Regions from separate parts of the Thermosulfuriphilus sp. genome, predicted to be linked through region 3. Evidence: riboswitches for the same ligand, from Rfam matches in the RefSeq annotation. Region 3 holds a riboswitch; each other region holds the start of a gene.

Region 1 (6,091 bases), on a different contig from region 3:
CTATCTGCCGGCAGCCGAGGCCAAGAAGGTTTCAACCGACCCTGAGGAGGCCCCCCTTAAGAGAGGACAGGGTCGGGTTCTGATCATGGATGATGAGGACATGGTCCGGGATATTCTGAAGAACATGCTCCGTCATCTGGGCTACGAGGTGGAGGAGACCGCCGATGGCCGCCAAGCGGTTGATTCTTACCGAGCTGCCTGGATTTCCGGGCACCCCCACGATGTTCTTATTATGGACCTTACCGTCCCAGGGGGGATGGGGGGCCGGGAGGCCGTACGAGAGATCCTCAAGATCAATCCCCAGGCCAAGGTGATCGTCTCCAGCGGCTACTCTACCGATCCGGTAATGGCCAATTATGACCGTTACGGATTCTGCGGGGTGATCGCCAAACCTTACAAAATAGGCGAACTCAGCCAGGTGCTAAGCAGAATTCTAGAAATTGATCCCTAGGAGACCTAAAAAAGAGGCGGGCTGTGGACAATAAATAGCCGGAGCACTCCCTCGCCTTCGTTCCTTACGGCATGTTCTTCTTTAGGGGGCACGAAGATATAGTCCCCTTGGCCGATCTCCTGCCAAGTGCCGTTTACATAGGCCAAGCCCTTACCATCAAGTACGTAAATGGAGTCTGCCTGGGTATCATGGGTGTGAATGGGAATTTCAACCCCGGGAGAGATCTCAAGTAAAGAGACGCTTACTGCGGGGCTCTTTTTATGATTGATAAGAATAGCGATTTTGACGCCAGCAAACTTGGGATGATCCTCGAAGTGGATCTCTTGGGAGGTATAAAAATAGGCCATAGTCTGCCTCCTTAGTCTTAAGGTTTAGGAAATCTCTCTATCCTTAGCACATGGACTTGGTAGCTGCCAATAAGACGACCCTGCTGGTCTAAATAAGGGGTCTCGCAGATGGCTACAAGCTGCCCCTTGGGGCCCACGGCTAGGTGGAAAAAAACAGGCCCTTGGGTAGGAAAGAAGCCAAGAAGCTTCTGAAGACCTCCTCCGGGCCGATGGGTATCAAAGACAAAGGCTCCATACTGACGGCTGGCCATCTTGCCCCGGCGTGAGGCTCCGGCCACTGTGGCCAGGATTCGGCCCTGGGGGTCAAGGGCCAAACCTTGGAGGCGAAAGGGGCCCGAGAACCGCCAAAGGATTTTTCCCTTCGGGCTCAAAGCCCAGAGGGTGTTAGCATTGGGATGAGGGCCGGCTGGTCGGTTGCCAGATATGTCGAGCCCGTAAGGAATGCTAGAGGTGTCGGTAAGAAGATAGATGATCCTTTCAGAAGAGATCACCGAGTAGCTCGACATGGCCGAGACTGGAAGCCCCCCTACGAGAATAGGGGTGCCTAGGGTAAGAGTCTTCCAGGGCCGGACCCTCTTGAGGTCAAAGATGAACCCCCGACCGTCGGCAGTGGTAATCACGGCAAAGTCTCCCTGGGGAGAAACAGCCACTGATTCCCAAACCGAGACTCGGTCATAGAAGGGTTCAAAGGGGGGATACGATAGCGGCCAATCTCCCGGCCTCTTTCACCATCTAGGACGTAAAAGGTCTCCGGAGTGTAGGGATGATCGGCTGGAAGTCGATCTGAGGCCATGGTGGAGACAAGGGCGATTAGTTTTCCCTGGGGATCGCTGTCTGCATAGATCAGAGAAAGCTCAGCCGGCCCTCCCTGAGGCCAAGCCCAGCGGAGTCTCCCTTCAGGGCTTAGACGATAGATCCTGGAGAGCCTCCGCCAGTAGCCTTTGACCTTATCCATCCAGGAGTGGATCCCCAAGACGAGGAGATCCCCGTTTTTTAGGACCTTGAGCCGATAACAGCCAGGTTGCCTGTAGATGCCGTAGATGTCGCCCTTCTCTGGCGGAGTCCCCGGGAGAAGGTCGTCTGCCAGGCGAAACTGCCACAGGGGCTGACCATTTTCGGCCCGGGCAGCGTAGATGAAGCCATCTGGACCCTGCTCGCCATAGTAGATGATTTGGCCATCAGGGGAGAAGGCAACCCTTTTTACCATGGCTTCAGGGATTCGCTTCTGCCAAAGGATCTTTCCGTCTCTGGTGCTAACGACCATGATCCGCCCTAAGAAGGTTCCGATGGCCAAAAGATCTCCAGTGGGAGAGAAGGTAAGGAAAACATCCGGGGGGTGGCCGGCCCGAACGTAGAAGGAGACGTCTTCCAGGCCGATCCGGAAGGCAAGAGAAAGACCAGGGACTTTGGGGATAAAATCCTCTCCTTGGCCAATTCTAACGGGGATGAAGGCCAAAATGGCAATGACAATTAACATTCTGGTCATCTCAGGTCTCCTAGAGATAGAATCTCGCTAAAGAAAGAATAGAGGTGTCTTAAGGGGCTAAAATAGAAAATTTCCTGTTGATAGAGCCAGAAGAGGATCTTTAGAGTTGCCACTGCCAAGGCCAGAAAAAATAAGCTCAGGCTGAGGGCCAGCTCTCTGCGAGGCCAAATTAACCGGCGGTAATGGCTCCGGGGCTTTAGGGGATCAAAGCCCCGGGTGAGCAGGGCCTCGGCTACCTCCCGGGAGCGCCTTACGGCCCCGGCCAGGATGGGAAGGGGGCTAGCGAGTTCAGTGGTTATCGTCCTGCGGATCCCCTGAGATAAGGGCCGGTACCCCTTAAGCCGCATGGCTGCCCGGACATTGGCCATCTCTTCAGCGATGACCGGTAGAAATCTGATGGCCATAATGGAGAGGAAAGAAAGCCCGTAAGGGATCCTGAGACCTATCAGCCCCCAGAAGAGCTTGTCTGGAGGGGTGGAAAGGCATAGGGAAAGGCCGGCCAAAAGGCCACTTATAAAGCGCAGAGACTGGATTAGACCGTAATAAATCCCCTGTTTGTAAACATAAAGGCCCCCTAGGTGGAGATTGCCTATGTCCAGCGGAGGAACAAGGGTGAAGAGGACCGTTCGGGGAAAACACTGGTAGAACATTCCCTGACTGAACATAATCCCCCAGGCAGTAAAGGCAACAAAGACAAGGGTAAGTTTGATCCTTGACCATGAGGGTCTGGCCAAAGCGAAAAGGATCATCGTCAAAAATGCTAGCGCTCCCAGACTTAAGGCCTAATCAAGGCTTATGGCCAGAAGAGAGACCGAAAGGGTGAAGAAGAGCTTGGTCCGGGGATCAAGCCTCTTTAACATGCCGGCCATTATAAACTAAAGGGCGCCCAGGGGAAGGGATTTGAGATTTGACTTTCTCACGGCTTCTGGTATTTGCACTTAGAGTGCCTTGCTTTAAGGCCCCGGGTGCCCTTGAAGGGGGGTTAAACGGGAAGTCCGGTGCAAGACCGGCGCTGGCCCGCAACCGTGACCGGGGACGAACACCGCTAGGCCTGGAGGACTCCAGGCGACAGGCCACTGGGGCCCCATAAGGCCCCGGGAAGGCGCGGTAAGTAGGTTGATCCGGAAGCCGGGATACCGGCCCGGGGCCTTTGAGTGGGAGGAGGGCTTCGAGGCTTCCTGTCCCCTCCCGAAAGGATCCTTGAATCCTTTTCGGGAAGCTTCTTTGGCTTCCTGCCCCCTCCCGCTCCTGAATCATCACTTTGGCTTGAAGGAGCGGGAATGTATCGGTTTATCTATTACACTTCCTCTGGAACGGAGCTGACCGCCCTGGGGCGGGCCGCAAGACGCCTTAAAGCTGAGGGCCTCCCCGTTGAGATTATTGCCCGAAGTCGACTTGACATTTTTGATAATCGAGAAATCGAAAAGTTAGCGGCTTCAGCGGCTCGGGCGGTGGCTGTAATCCTTGCCCCTCATGGAGGAGATGATTCTATCCCCGGCTATCTAAGCCTCCTTGAGTCCGCCCGCCAGGCTCTGATCCACATTCAGCCCACTGGAGGCAGTGATGAGGACCAGGCCCTAGCCGCCAGATACTGTGATCTTGATTCACCGGCTTTCAAAAGAAGATTTCTTTATCTCCGCTATGGGGACGAGGAGAACCTCTATCGTTTTTTCAAGGATCTCTTCTTCACAGTGAGCGGCCGCCAGGAGGCAGCCCCTCCTCCTGTTGCCCCTCTTTTTGAGGGGATCTATCATCCGGAGTACTCTGGCCCCGGGGATCTTGAGGCCTATCTCTCCTGGGCTAAAAAGAGGCTAGGGATGGGGGCTCCGGTAGTAGGAATCTGGTTCTATCAGGGATACTACCTTTCTGGAGATCTGGATCCAGTCGATGAATTTATCAAGGCCTTTGAGTCTCAGGGCATTATTCCTCTGGCTGTCTTTCATCGCCGATTTGTGGATCAGGATCTTCCGGCCCGCTCTCCGACTGAAGTGGTCGAGTGCTTCTTTAAACTTAAAGGAACTTCGGTAATAAGGGCCCTAGTATCTCTACAACCCTTCTCCATGACCCTTCTTTGGCCGGAGACAGCGGCCATTTATCCCGGCCTCAAGGTCTCGGTCCTCCAGGCCCTGACCAGCTTTTCTTCCCGGAGAAGCTGGGAGGCGGAGCATATGGGGCTTTCCCCCATGGAGCTTTCCATCTCAGTGGCCCAACCAGAGTTTGACGGTTGCCTTATCACCACCTTAGTGGCTACAAGAGAGATCGTCGGCCGGGATGAGATCACCGGGGCCCGTTTGGCCCGTTTTGTCCCCCTTAAGGAGAGGCTCCTCAAGGTGGCCCGTCAGGCGACCGCTTGGGCCAAGCTGGCTTCGCTTCCTCCCTCCGAAAAAAAGGTGGCCATTGTCTTTCACCATTATCCGCCTCGGGCCGAGACAATGGGGTGTGCCTTTGGACTTGACAGCTTTGAGAGTGTGGTCCGTCTTCTCAAATCTCTAAAAAAGGCTGGTTTTAAGGTTGATCGTCTCTACAAAGACGGCGATGAGCTGGCCAGGGAACTTTTGACAACCCTTATCCATGACCGGCGCTACCTTCCGGCCCGAGAGCTCGCCAAAAGGGCCATAGCTGCCCTCTCCCCGGGGGACTATGTGGCCTTCTGTCGGTCATTTTCTTCCCGGGTTCAGGAAGAGCTCTCTCAGGCCTGGGGAAGCCCACCGGGGGAAGTATTTGTCCACGAGGGACGTCTTCTCATCGGGGGGCTGATAAATGGCCATATCTTTATCGGCCTTCAGCCACCTAGAGGGCATCTTGAGCGCTTGGAGGGTCTTTCTCCAGAGCAGCTCAATCTCCACGACCCTGGGCTTCCTCCTACTTATCATTACCTGTGTTTCTATCGCTGGCTCAAAGAGGGCTTTGGGGCTCAGGTGGTAATCCATGTGGGCAAACATGGTTCTCTGGAATGGCTGCCAGGTAAGGCCGTAGCCCTTTCCGAGGATTGCTATCCTGATGTGGCTATCGATGATTTGGCTAACGTCTATCCGTACATTGTCAACGATCCTGGCGAGGGGACCCAGGCCAAAAGGCGTAGTTATTGTGCCATCATCGATCATATGATCCCTCCCCAGATGGCCGCGGGCCGTTACGGGGCTTTGGAGGAGATGGCCGAAAAGATCAACCAATGGCATATCCTCAGGCAGGAAAGTCCAGCCAAGGCCGATCTTATCCTTGAGGACCTCAAAAGACTCATTGAGGAAACCCATCTCGCAGAGGATATTCCTCTTTCTGATGATGAAGCCCCTGAGAGTCTGCTCAAAAAGATCCATGACTACCTTGAGGAGATTGCTGAAACTAATGTCAATGACGGCCTTCATATCCTTGGCGAAGTCCCCGAAGGCCAGAGGCTTTGGTCGACCCTTGCGGCCATGCTTAAGGTTCCCTCTGGTCCCTGGCCATCTCCTTTTGAGGTTTTAAAGGAACTTCTCCCTCAGGCCTCAGCTCCGGAGAGGTATGCCCACCTTGAGGCTCTTATAAAGGAGGCCCTTAAGGGGCAGCTTCCAGAGGATCCAAGGCTTAAGGCAGCCCTTGGCTTTGTAAGGGAAGAACTTTATCCCCGAGTCCTAGGGATCAAAGAGGAGATGGACTACCTCATGGAAACCCTTTCCGGGGGATTCGTCCCTCCGGGGCCCTCTGGCGCCCCTACCCGTGGCAACACAGAAGTTTTGCCTACGGGACGCAACTTCTATTCTGTCGATCCCTTAAAGATCCCTTCTCCTGAGGCCTGGGAGATTGGGCGTCGTCATGCTGAGGCTCTGG
Region 2 (6,091 bases), on a different contig from region 3:
CTCGCAGTTCTTCGGCCTTTTCATAGATTTTTTCTTCTGGCAATCCGCAGGCCGTAATGGCTACGGCCTCACAGAGGCGACCTATCTCTTCCAGGGCCTCAAGGATATCTTCAGTTTTCCGGTACACTTTATAAAGTACTAGGGAGTTAGCCAGCTTTCCCATCTCCCTTATGGTCTGGCCACCGGTGGCCCCTGAGGCGAGGAGTAGGGACTGGTCGGCCTCGACCAAGGTCAGGCGAAGTCTGGCGGCGGCTGCCTGGAAGGCCGAGATCCCGGGGATAAATTCGCAATCAATTTGGGGAAGCAGTTGCCTTATCCGCCGGTAGAGATAACCGAAGGTGGAATAAAGGCTTGGATCTCCTAGGGTCAGGAAGGCTGTGTCCTGGCCTTGACGGAGATAATAGGCCACTTTCTGGGCGTTTTTTCTCCAGGCCTCTTCAAGAAGCTTTGGGTCTTTGGTCATGGGAAAATCCAGTCTTTCGACTATAGTTTTTTCAGGTATATGGGCCCTGACGATGTTTAAGGCCGCCGAATAAGAGTTACGGGTGGAGGCGGCCACAAAGATATGGTCCACCGCCTTTAAGACCTCAACGGCTCTTAAGGTCAGGAGCTTGGGGTCTCCCGGGCCAACCCCCACCCCGTAGAGTTTTCCTAGTTTCACTAGGCCTCCCTAGTAAAGGTCCATTATTTTGAGGGCCCGTTTGAGATTCTTGATGAAAAGGTCGTTGATTTCATCGTAGAATCCCAGGCCCCGATAATATTTTTTACCTTGGTAGGAGACAGTCACACAATCGGCCTTCTTGCCAGCGGCTTCAACTATCTCACGCCAAGAGAGCTCCCCTTCCTCAAGCTCCTCTCCCATGATGTCGTTCATGATGTGGTCTCCGGCCACATACATAAAAGGAATAAACCGAACCCGGCCGGCTGGATACCTCTTGGCCCGTTCAAGGATGCTGGCGGCATCAGGGACCCCTTCTACGGTACCGACGGCTACATTAGGATATTTTTCTTCTAGCATCCACTGAAGCCCCAGATAGACGATATTAGCCGGATCGGCTGCTGTAGGGGTACCGTGGGCCACCAAAATATTAAATCCCTCCTTTGGGGGAAGGAATTCTTTCTTCAGGGCCTCCAGGACCTCATGGATATACTCCCAGCGATAAAGAAGGGGTTCACCGACGACGATCCTTAAGCCCGGAAAACGGGCACAGATCTCCACTACATCGCGATACTCATATCCGGGAAAGATATGGAGGGGCTGAACGACCACCTTCCGGTATCCTTCGGCCTCAAGTCTGGCCAGGGCCTCCTGAAGGCTCGGCAGATAGCGCTCTATGCCCTTTTGGGCGTAGATCCGATTCATCTTCTCTCGGATAATCTCCGAGGTGAAGGCCCAGCGGATCTCATATCCGGGCAAGGCCTCTTTGAGCTTTTGGCTGAAATGGTCAAAGGTCACCTGGGCTCGGGTAGAGGTCCCAAAGGCAGCAATGACGATGGCCGGGCGCTTCTTGAGGTGTTGGGTCTTAAGTTGATAGCCATTTACCTGGACGGCTAAAAAACCTCCCAACAGTAAACAAAACAAAAATAAGATGATCATGCGCATAGGGCTCCTCCCTTTGTTTTGATTTTTGGGGAGAAGCTTCGAGGCGGGTCAGAAGAGGCCTAGCGACCGGTCTTCTAGGACGGGACAGGAAGCCTCGAAGCCCCGTTCCCTGTGGGCCCTGGTCGGTCTCCCGGCTTCCGGATCAATCTACTGACTGCGCCTTCCCGGGGGCCCTCGGCGCCCCAGTGGCCTGTCGCCTGGAGGACTCCAGGCCTAGCAGCGTTCGTCCCCGGTCACGGTTGCGGGCCAGCGCCGGTCTTCCACCGGACTTCCCGTAACCAGGGCCCAGGATTTCTGGACAATTAGCACGTCGCTTTGGTCCTGTCCAGGCTAGAGGAAGGTCTTTTAAGATTCAAAAACCTTGTTAAATGGCCGACCTAGAAAATCTAAGGGGTAAATATTTGGGCAACCAGCCTAAAGGAAGGTGGAGATGGGTAAGGTTCGGATCTTGGTTTTGATTTTCTCCTTAGCTTGGGTCTTTGGAAGCTGTGGGCAGAAAGAGCCTTCCTGGGATCCGGTGGCTGATCAGGCTGGTATCTTGGACCCGGACCAGAGAAAGAAAATTGCTACCCTGACGGCAGCCCTTTTAAAGGATCTTGATATTGAGCTCAAGACGGTCATCCTTGGAAAGCGGGCCCAGGATATCGATCTTCTGGCCAATGAGATCTTTGAACAAGAGGCCTTGGGGAGGAAGACAAAAGGGGCCCGGGGGATCCTCCTCTTGGTGGATCCAGAGGGGGGAGAGGTCAGGCTGGAGATCGGCTACGATCTTGAGCCCTTTCTCACCGATATTTTTATTGGCTATATAGAAAGGAAACAGATGGCTCCCTTTTTCGCCGCTGGCCGGATAGGGGCTGGTATAGAGGCCACGGTGGAGCTTATCGCTGGAGAGCTTCTGCGGGCCATGGAAAAAGCAAACTATGAGCCCCTAAAAGGACCTGGGAGGGAACTTACTTATCTTTCTGGGGGGGCCGGGGCCAAGGCCAAGGTCAAAATCGGTTCTTTTGGTCCACAAAAAGAGACTCTCGCTTTCAGGTCAGAATTTGGTCCCCAACCTAACCCGCTTGCGGCCCTAGAGAAGTACAAGCAGGTGCTTCGCCTCCACATAAAAGATCCGGACCTTGGCCTCTATACCGAGGACAGCCGTCGATTTTTCCGAAGTTGGGTGGTCACAGATGCCCAGCAGGACAACTCCTTGAGATCTCTCCTTAAGGCCCCGAGGCCAGAGGTCTTTGTCCGGGGAGACCGGGCTGTAATCCGCTTTCCAGTGTCCAGAAGGGACCTTCCGCCCTACTTCCTTCGCCGGGGCGATGGAGGGTGGATGCTTGACTTTGCCAGCATGAACCGTTTCATCCGCTTCAACCATCTCAATCAGTGGTACTTCCAAAGCCTTGACCATCCCTATATTTTTGCCTTTAAAGATCTTATCTTTGATGAAAACGGTTTTCCTCATCCTGCTCGTCATTAAGTAAAAATTTTTTTAAAACGAAAAAAACTCTTGACAAGAAAAAAATAAAAAGGTATTTAAGTTCCTAAATTCTCACAGTGAGGCCCTGAGATGAACAGTATCTTCAAGATTTCCGAAGCGGCTTCCTTGGCCCTCCATGCTATGGCCTATCTAGCAGCCCGGGAGGGTCAGGCCTTCAGAGTCAAGGAGATTGCCTCCTGTCTTGGGGTCTCAGAGTCCCACTTGGCCAAGGTGCTTCAGCGTTTGGGGCGCCGGGCCCTGGTGAGATCGACCCGAGGGCCTAAAGGGGGTTTTACGCTTGGCCGCCCCTCAGAGGAGATCAGTCTCCTTGAGATCTATGAGGCCATAGAAGGGCCCCTTGAGCCTAGTGATTGCCTTTTTGAGACCCCGATCTGTGATGGTCTCGAATGCATATGGGGCGGGCTAATCAAAGAAATAACCCAGGTGGCCAGGGATCACTTGGCCCGAACTAGACTTTCAGAGGTCAAGAAGGTCTTTAGAAAAAAGGCTTCTCAATAAAAAAAACAAAGAGAGAAGGAGGTTCATTATGCTTAAAGACGGAGAGAAGGGAGCTGTGCTTCAAAGAGACAAGACCACTTACGCCATCGTTCCCCATGTTCCCTTGGGAGTGGTGACCCCTGAGTTCCTGCGTCGGATCGCCGATATTGCCGAAAAATACGGTGCTAAGGCCCTTAAACTCACCAGTGCCGATCGAATTGCCATTGTCGGCATCAAAGAGGAAGACATCGATCGTATCTGGGAAGAGCTCGGGGTTGACCCTGGGGCAGCGGTAGGGGCCTGTGTGCGCAGTGTTAAAGTCTGCCCGGGGACAACCTTTTGCCGTCTAGGGCAACAGGATGCCATCGGTCTGGGGGCCGAACTTGACAAGCGCTATCATGGCTATCAGCTTCCGGCCAAGTTCAAAATTGGAGTCGCCGGTTGCCCCAACCAGTGTAGCGAGACCTGTATTAAGGATCTCGGTTTTATCGGCAAGGGTCGGGGCTGGACGATCACTGTCGGCGGAAACGGTGGGGCCCGGCCAAGGCTGGCCCAGACTTTGATTGAAAACGTCTCCACCGAAGAGGCCCTGGAGATTGCCGACCGGATTATCAAGTATTATGAAAAAAACGCCAAAAAGATGGATCGTCTGGGAAGACTCATTGACCGGATAGGCTTTGAGGAGTTTAAAAAGGCCATCCTTGGTGAGTCCACTGAGGCTAAAAAGGTGGCCTAAAGATTGACCGGGGATCCTTAGAAAAAGACAAGGGGCCCAATCATTGGGCCCCTTGATGTGGTTTTAAGGCCTTCTGGGACTTACTGGCGCCCAGATAGGAATTCGACGATCTTCTCCCTCTCCTCAGAAGTTAACTCCGCCCCATGGCGGATCATCCGATCAACGGTCTTCTCCCATTCCTCCCGAGAAAACTTGGCCTTATAGATGCGCTCCGTGGTATGACAGAGGCTGCAGCGCTTCTTGATTATGGCCTCTACCTCCCTGTTTTCTCCCGGGCCACGATCACAAGAGGCAAGGAAGAAAGGTAAAACCAGAGTCAACCACCAGATCTTTCTTTTCACCAGGGACCTCCTTAAAGAGTAAAATTGATCCAATTTAATCTTAAATTCTAAGCAGTATCTGTTTTAGGATCAATGCCTTCAGCCATGGATCCGCTAAAGGGGCCCGCTTACAATCTCTGGGCGTTTCTTCTCATCCATGGATATGGCCTGGGGCCCATCCAGCAAGGACATTTTAGGAACTGAGCCTTCTCAAGGCCCAGTAAAAGAGGAATATCAACCCCAGGCCCCCTAGGGCCCTGACTGTGATCTGGCCAGATGGCCCGTCTTCTCTGGCTAAAGGGGGGGCCTTGATGAGTGGTTGCAGGTCCTGGGTGTTTATCTTTAGCTCCAGTTTGTGCCCTAGGCCGTCAGAGACGATGATCAAGTAGGTGCCAGGTGGGTCTGGATAGAAGAGAAACCGGCCCTGGGCATCTGTGGCCCCGGCCTGAAAGGGAAGTTTCCCCCCTTCACGGTAAACCTTCACCGGACAGTAGGCCATGGGGGAGCCATCGTCATAATAGGCCTCAATTCCCAGGCCACCTTTGATTATCCGGCTTCCCACCCGGTGGGCTTGGCCAGGAGAGGAAATGACTAGCAGGAGAAACAGTACCACCAAAGGAAGAGCCAGCCAGGGGCGATCCCTAGGGGGCATCTGGCTGGCCCTTCCTCTACATCTCTGTCTAGAAGACCAATCCATCATCTGACTTCAAAGGTAAAGGTGGCCACCATCTTATAGATATCGCACTTATTAGTCTCTGGATATGGTTTGGTGTAGCGGACCATTATCAGCCAGGTCCCTCGCTGATCTACCCGTATGAAGGCCTTCCCTTGGGCATTGGTTTCAGTGGTATAGGCAAAATTGGTCTCTCCAGTGGGGGAGAAGCCGGCATAGGTGGCATAGATGAAATGTTTAGATAGTGGGCGCCCTTCGAGGAGGACCTTGACCGGGAGATATTCGCCTGGTCTAAGCTGGGCCGGGTCCTTCATAGGGACAATCTCCAGTCTTTGGCCGACGATCTTTTGGTAGGCCTCGCCGGAGGCCTGACCTACGGCAATGACGGCCTTGGCAAAGCCTTCGGAATATTTGCACTCGATAACGTCCTTTAGGCCTTCTTTAGAGCGGCGCTGGTATCCGGAGACTGTTTTGGTAAAGAATCCAGGCTTTCTTTGGGCTACCAGGAGCCAGGTCCCTGAACTCTCAAGGGGCCTTTGGGTCTTGAAGATGATAGGGAGATCTTCTGCCCCAACAGAGATCTTTTCCCCTTGAGGCCCCAGTAGATATATCTCTTCGACCCGATCTTGGGCCAGAAAATCACCCCCCTGACCAGGAAAGGAATGCCCCCAGCCGAGGGTCATGAGAAGGCTCTCTCCAGGCATCAGAGTATAGGTCCGTGGATTGAGCCACATAAAGTGGGCCGAAGCCGTTCCTTCAGCCAAGATCCAAAAAATGATGGCAACCAAAACAA
Region 3 (6,091 bases):
CCTAGGTGGTGAGATCTCCGTCAGTAGCCAACCGGGAAAGGGATCGACCTTCACCCTTGTTCTCCCCCGTGATCGGCGAAGCAAAAAACGTCTGCCCGATGATACCTGGAAGAACCTGATCAAACAGACCCTTAAACGGGATTTAGAGCCTCGAGAGGAGATAAGTCCTGAAGAGAAAAAAATTCTTATTATAGACGATGACATGATTGTTATCAGAGAACTGGGAGTCCTTTTAAGATCCACTGGCTGGCGGCTTTTTTTCGCATTTGATGGTCAAGGAGGCCTTAAGATCGCCCAGGAAAAGCGTCCTGATCTCATCCTCCTCGATCTTAAGATGCCGATTATGGACGGTTTTTCCTTCCTGGAGAGGCTGGCTGAAATCCCTGTCATTTCTCAGACCCCAGTGATGATTCTTACTTCCCTTGATCTTGAGGAAGACCAACTGGCCACACTTAAGGGAAACGTCCGGGGCATTGTCTACAAGGGTAACATCAGCCGCGAGAACCTAATCAAGCAGATCAAGGAGGCCTTGGGGCTCACCACCCAAGAGCCCTCTTCGGCAAGGCCCTCCTCGGCTCGAATCCGACCAGGGGGACGAAAGATACTGGTTGCCGAAGACAATCCGGATAACCAATATTTTATTGGAGAAATTCTCAAAAGACGTGGATTCAAGATCATCAGGGCCTTAAATGGCCGGGAGGCCATCGAATTGGCCTCCCTTGAACGTCCTGATCTAATTCTTATGGATATCCAGATGCCGGAAATAAGCGGGCTTGAGGCCACCCAGCTCATTAGAAGACTTCCCGGCCTCGAAGACGTGCCAGTGGTTGCTCTAACGGCCAAAGCCATGAGTGGAGACAGGGAAAGAATCCTTGAGGCCGGCTGCAATGACTATATTGCCAAACCATTTGATCCGGAAGATCTGATCAGTGTGGTTTACAAATGGCTCCCGGAAAAATAAACCTTAGAGAACCGCAAGAGCTCTCAGGATCAAGGGCCACTGTCCTGGTAGTTGACGACAATCCAGACAACCTCCTTCTTCTTGAAGGTATCCTGGGGGGAGCTGGCTATAGGATTCTGAAGGCCCAATCCTCTGAGAAGGCCTGGGAGTTGCTCCGCCGAGAAAGAATTGATCTTATCATCTGTGATGTCATGATGCCTGAGGTCTCCGGCTACGACTTCTGCCAACTGTTGCGTGCCGATCCCCACTTAAAGGATCTCCCCTTCGTCCTTATCACCTCAAAGAGACTTGAGGTCGGAGATGCCGTTTTGGGGATGGAGATAGGGGCTGATGACTATCTGACCCGTCCCATTGATCATCGTCTACTCCTTAAAAAGATCAATCTCCTCCTCCGTCGAAAACACCAAAGAGAGATCCTTGAGGAACGAATCGAACAACAGGAAGAACGCCTGCGTTCCCTCGTCAGTTTTACCAACATGATCGTCCATGACATGAGGAACCCCCTCCAGGTGGCCATGGGTTATCTTGACCTCCTCCTCCAAGAGGACCTAAAAGCCCGTCACCGGCGCTGGCTTTCCCTGGTCTACGAAGTCCTTGATCGACAGCGGCAGTTTTTGGAGGATCTACTCATCTTGGCCGCTACCCGCGAAGGCCGCCTGCGGCTAGAACTAAAGAGCTTTGATCCCCGAGAGCTTATTGAAGAACTGATCACCTTCTATCAGCCCCAGGCCCAAGAACAAAGGCGCCGGATAATCTTTGAAGACTTCACAGAAGGAGACGAGATCCTAAGTGACCGTCACCTCCTTCATCGGGTAATTGATAACCTCCTGGGCAATGCGATGAAATACGGCCACGGAGACGTGTGCCTCCGCCTGGAAAGAGCCCGAGGTTCGGAACTCATCAAGGATCTCCCCCAGGGAGTCTTGATTAGTGTCTTTAACCACGCCCGCCCTATTCCTCAGGAGCTCCAAAAGGCTGTCTTTGAACCATTTGTTCAACTCTGCTCCCGGGGAAAGAAGGGAGGAATGGGGCTGGGTCTTTACTTCTGCCGCCTAGTCCTTGAGGCCTTGGGAGGAAAGCTGGGCCTCATCTCCCCAGCTCCCGGGAGGGACGAAGGAGTTATATTTTACGTCTTCCTCCCTCAAGAGTCCTCTTAGACCAAAGCCCTACCGGGATCAATACTGGAGAGATAGTTAAAGATGGCGGTATCGTAACGGCTAGTAGTCTCAAAGACCTTACGGGCCAGGAGAAATCTGGTTTTAAGGGTAGTGGCCCCATTGTTTTCTCTCATCTCGTAGAGCACCGTCTCGTAGTCAGCCGGATCGACTATAACCGTTACATAGCGGAAGTTTTTGGCCGAAGCTCGAAGAAGGGTCGGGCCACCAATGTCGATGTTTTCTATAGCGGTATCAAGATCCGCCCCGGAAGCCACTGTCTTTTCAAAGGCATAGAGATTGACCGCCACTAGATCAATAGTAGAGATCCCATGCTGAACTAGGGCCTCCATATGAGAGACATTTTCCCGAATGGCCAAGATGCCTCCATGAATGGCCGGATGAAGGGTCTTTACCCGACCATCCAGCATCTCAGGAAATTTGGTTACCTCTGAGACGTCGGTTACCGGAACCCCTCCCTCACGGATCACCCGGGCCGTCCCCCCGGTAGAGATAATCTCCACCCCCATTTCATGAAGGGCCTTAGCAAAATCAATCACTCCGGTCTTATCGGTTACACTAATAAGAGCCCGCTTAATCTTCACCGTTGACCTCCTTGTGAGGAAAAGTTAGATTTGTGGCTTTTCTATCATGATCTCCAAAGGGCCTCAATTATGAGGCCTAATACCCCAGAAAAAAGAGCGCCTCTTCCCGGTCTCCTGCGCCTTCTGAAATCTCTTGGACTATCTGACCGCATGACGAACAGACCAGAGCCAGTATCTCCCAGAAAGAGACTCTTCCCCCTTCTTTTATGGCTATAGTGAACCTTCGGAGCTCCAGCACCCCCTGACAGCCCTCCTTCCGGCACTTCTCCATCACCCCCTCCTTGATTAAAGGGTCTCTCCTAAGATTACCGGAGCCAGATCTCGAAGATCGCTAGAGCTAACAATGACGGCCTGGCCTGGAAGACGCCTCTCTGAAAGGCGCTCCAGGAACAGAACAAGCTCGGGGCGGGCATTAAAAGCTAGCCCTAGGCCTCCGTTTTTGGCCATCCAGGCAATGACCTCCGAGTCTCCCATGGAGTCACCAATGTGGGCCACCTCTGACATAAATAGACCCTCTTGTCTGATAATCTGCTCCAGGAATACCGCTTTAGCCTCTTCGGCGGAGATTACCAGATCAAGGTCTCCGGAGACAAACAAATCCCGTTGAGGCCTCTTTCCCTCAAGGAGGGCGACAGCAGTCTCTAAGACCTCTTCTTCCGGGACCTCCTCCCCACGGCTATCTTCAAAACGGAGACGATTGGCTATGATCTTAGAAAACGGGGCCTCACCTAGGTGCCTCTGAAGGATTTTGTTCCAAAGGGAAAGAACAACGGTGTATCCCGTAGAGTTAATGATCTGGATAAGACCAGCCCGGCAGAAGGCCTTCAAGGTCAGCCTTAACCCCGGCAGCTCCGGCAGAGAACAGACATAGGAAACGATATCTTCCAGGGGAAGCCCAGCCGTAAGCCGGGCCAGTTCTTTCAGGGTGGTCTCCACCGGACGACGGCCAGCAGTCTGGGCCTCGACGATCTCTTGGGCCCTCTTTCTATGGCCAGCCAAGCCTGCTAAGGCGACCATGGTGTTTTCCGCCACCAAAGTCTGATTGACATCCCAGGAGAGAAGCTTTAGCCCCGGCCAGAAATGACAAAAAAGCGGCCCAAGGGCCGGCCTTCGAGAATACCTAATGTCCATAAATCCTCATATACCCTTGGTCTTGGCGGGGTGTAAAGATCAGAGATGGAGTGATGTCCTCAATAGACAAAGGAAAAATTTTGTGCTACCAATCGACATTCAACTTCAACCTAAAGGGCCCCGGGTGCCCTTGAAGGGGGTTAAACGGGAAGTCCGGTGCAAGACCGGCGCTGGCCCGCAACCGTGACCGGGGACGAACACCGCTAGGCCTGGAGGACTCCAGGCGACAGGCCACTGGGGCCCCATAGGGCCCCGGGAAGGCGCGGTAAGTAGGTTGATCCGGAAGCCGGGATACCGGCCCGGGGCCCTTTAAGGGAGCGAGGCTTCGGGGCTAACTGCCTCGTTCCTGAAGAAGGGGACCCCCTTCCAGGAACTTCTACCCCTGAAGCCTCCTCACGAAAAAACTTCGCGAGGAGGTGCTGTTATGTTCTTAAGGTCTCTGTTTTCCTTACTTTTAGCCTTCAGTCTCTTACCTTCCCTCACCTTGGCCCAAACAAGTCTTGAGCTAGGAGAGGTGGTCGTAACCGCCACCAGATCTCCGGTAGAGGCCAGCAGGCTCCCAGACTCAGTGACCGTTATCTCCAAAAAGGAGATCGAAAATCGCCAAGTGGAGAGCCTATACCAGATCATGGAGACTTATCCAGCCTTGGACGTCAAACACAATGGCTGGCTCGGCCAGTGGGGTTACGTGCGTCTCAGAGGGGGTAAAAATCAAGACACAGCCGTTCTTTTTAACGGAATCAGAATCTACAATCCGACTAATCCGGCCAATGATTTTGGAGACTTCTGGAGCTATATCGACGTCTACGACCTGGAACGCATCGAAATCGTCCGGGGACCCCAGAGCTCCCTCTACGGCTCAAATGCTATGACTGGAGCCATTCAGATATTTACCCCCAAAGGCGGAGGGCCTAACCGGGCCTCAGCCCAGGCCAAGTTTGGTCGCTATGATACCAAGACAGCAGCGGCCAGTGTCCGAGGAACAGCAAAAGGGCTGGGATATTATCTCGGAGTCTCAGGAATAAATGCTGGCGGTCTATATAAAGACAGCAAGTTCCGTCAGACAACCCTTGATGCCAATCTCAACACCGAACTTTTTAAAAAAGGACCAAGGTTCTTTAAGGATATTAAGGTCGATATAAACCTTCGTTATGCTTATTCCTTCCTCAATTACGGCCAGTGGGATTACAAAAGTTTTAAGGCCTACAATGACCCCAATGCCGAAAGGCGTCAGACCATCCTTATCAGTAATCTTGAGATCTCCCAGAGTCCCTTTCCTTGGTGGGACTGGAGCCTCAATTTGGGTTATAATTTTTTCCGAACTGATCGTTTTGACCCTGATGATGGTATCCTTGGGTACCGTTTAGATGGGACCAAGGTGACCGATTCGGCCTCAGAGGGGCTCTCCCGGGGGAAAACCTATCCGGTGGTCTTTCTCAATCACTTCCGTCTCCGGAACGAGGCGGTCCTGACCGCTGGTATCGAATACTATCGGGAACAAGGAAGATACTACTATGCCTCTAGCTGGAGTACGGCCGACTATGCCGACGAAATCGACACCTTTGCCTACTACACCAATCTCTTTTTAAGCCTCTTGAAGGATCGCCTCGTCGTCAATATCGGAGGGCGAATTGACGACCACGAAGAGTTCGGTACTTGCTTGGATTGACCATATGAGCAAGTTTAAGAAAGCGAATTGACGACCACGAAGAGTTCGGTACCCATGGCACCTACAAGCTTGGAGCCGCCTTCTTCCTCCCCTACAACCTAAAACTCAAAGGAAACTTGGCCACGGGATTCCGGGCCCCTTCCCTCTTTAATCTCTATCATCCCCGCTACGGCAATCCTGATCTCGAACCCGAGGAAAGCACCGGCGGAGACCTTGGTCTGGAACAGGATCTTTTCGGCGGAAGACTTCGTTGGGAAGCTGTCTATTTTAACACTCACTACGAAGATCGAATCGGATTTAACTATACTACCTGGAGTTACTATAATTCGGGAACGGCTAATGTCTCCGGGCTAGAAACCGTCATCGAGGCCCGACCCTATGCTTGGCTTCAGATCTCGATCAACTATACCTATACGGAAGGTCAGGAAGACAAATACGAAAATTTGGCCCTTGTTCCCCAGCACAAAGTAGGACTTTCGAGGGACCCTAAACTGGCAGAAGTTAACCGCCGGGATCTACTATCAGTATACCGGCCGGCGATACGCCTATGACCATAAACACATAATTACCG

The links. Region 3 has a riboswitch for cobalamin ahead of ACXJJX_RS04865 (TonB-dependent receptor). Riboswitches for the same ligand answer to the same signal wherever they lie in the genome.
Region 1: linked by a shared signal. The riboswitch ahead of ACXJJX_RS00800 (cobaltochelatase subunit CobN) and the one ahead of ACXJJX_RS04865 (TonB-dependent receptor) in region 3 are both predicted to bind cobalamin.
Region 2: linked by a shared signal. The riboswitch ahead of ACXJJX_RS05045 (sirohydrochlorin cobaltochelatase) and the one ahead of ACXJJX_RS04865 (TonB-dependent receptor) in region 3 are both predicted to bind cobalamin.

The regions. Positions count from the first base shown of each region.
Region 1 covers NZ_JBPMLP010000004.1:39,483-45,573, forward strand. Annotated here, with positions in the region: gene ACXJJX_RS00775 (PAS domain-containing hybrid sensor histidine kinase/response regulator) at 1-451, shown strand, start outside; gene ACXJJX_RS00780 (cupin domain-containing protein) at 457-798, opposite strand; gene ACXJJX_RS00785 (hypothetical protein) at 816-1,418, opposite strand; gene ACXJJX_RS00790 (WD40 domain-containing protein) at 1,415-2,284, opposite strand; gene ACXJJX_RS00795 (energy-coupling factor transporter transmembrane component T family protein) at 2,281-3,033, opposite strand; cobalamin riboswitch at 3,231-3,443, shown strand; gene ACXJJX_RS00800 (cobaltochelatase subunit CobN) at 3,565-6,091, shown strand, end outside.
Region 2 covers NZ_JBPMLP010000032.1:37,863-43,953, reverse strand. Annotated here, with positions in the region: gene cobI (precorrin-2 C(20)-methyltransferase) at 1-661, opposite strand, end outside; gene ACXJJX_RS05045 (sirohydrochlorin cobaltochelatase) at 671-1,603, opposite strand; cobalamin riboswitch at 1,707-1,901, opposite strand; gene ACXJJX_RS05040 (TPM domain-containing protein) at 2,034-3,071, shown strand; gene ACXJJX_RS05035 (RrF2 family transcriptional regulator) at 3,162-3,590, shown strand; gene ACXJJX_RS05030 (ferredoxin-like domain-containing protein) at 3,619-4,305, shown strand; gene ACXJJX_RS05025 (hypothetical protein) at 4,386-4,646, opposite strand; gene ACXJJX_RS05020 (hypothetical protein) at 4,819-5,277, opposite strand; gene ACXJJX_RS05015 (DUF4198 domain-containing protein) at 5,322-6,091, opposite strand, start outside.
Region 3 covers NZ_JBPMLP010000031.1:12,260-18,350, forward strand. Annotated here, with positions in the region: gene ACXJJX_RS04840 (response regulator) at 1-961, shown strand, start outside; gene ACXJJX_RS04845 (hybrid sensor histidine kinase/response regulator) at 943-2,118, shown strand; gene ACXJJX_RS04850 (IMP cyclohydrolase) at 2,115-2,720, opposite strand; gene ACXJJX_RS04855 (hypothetical protein) at 2,797-2,991, opposite strand; gene ACXJJX_RS04860 (HAD family hydrolase) at 3,006-3,851, opposite strand; cobalamin riboswitch at 3,957-4,168, shown strand; gene ACXJJX_RS04865 (TonB-dependent receptor) at 4,276-5,520, shown strand; gene ACXJJX_RS04870 (TonB-dependent receptor plug domain-containing protein) at 5,547-6,071, shown strand.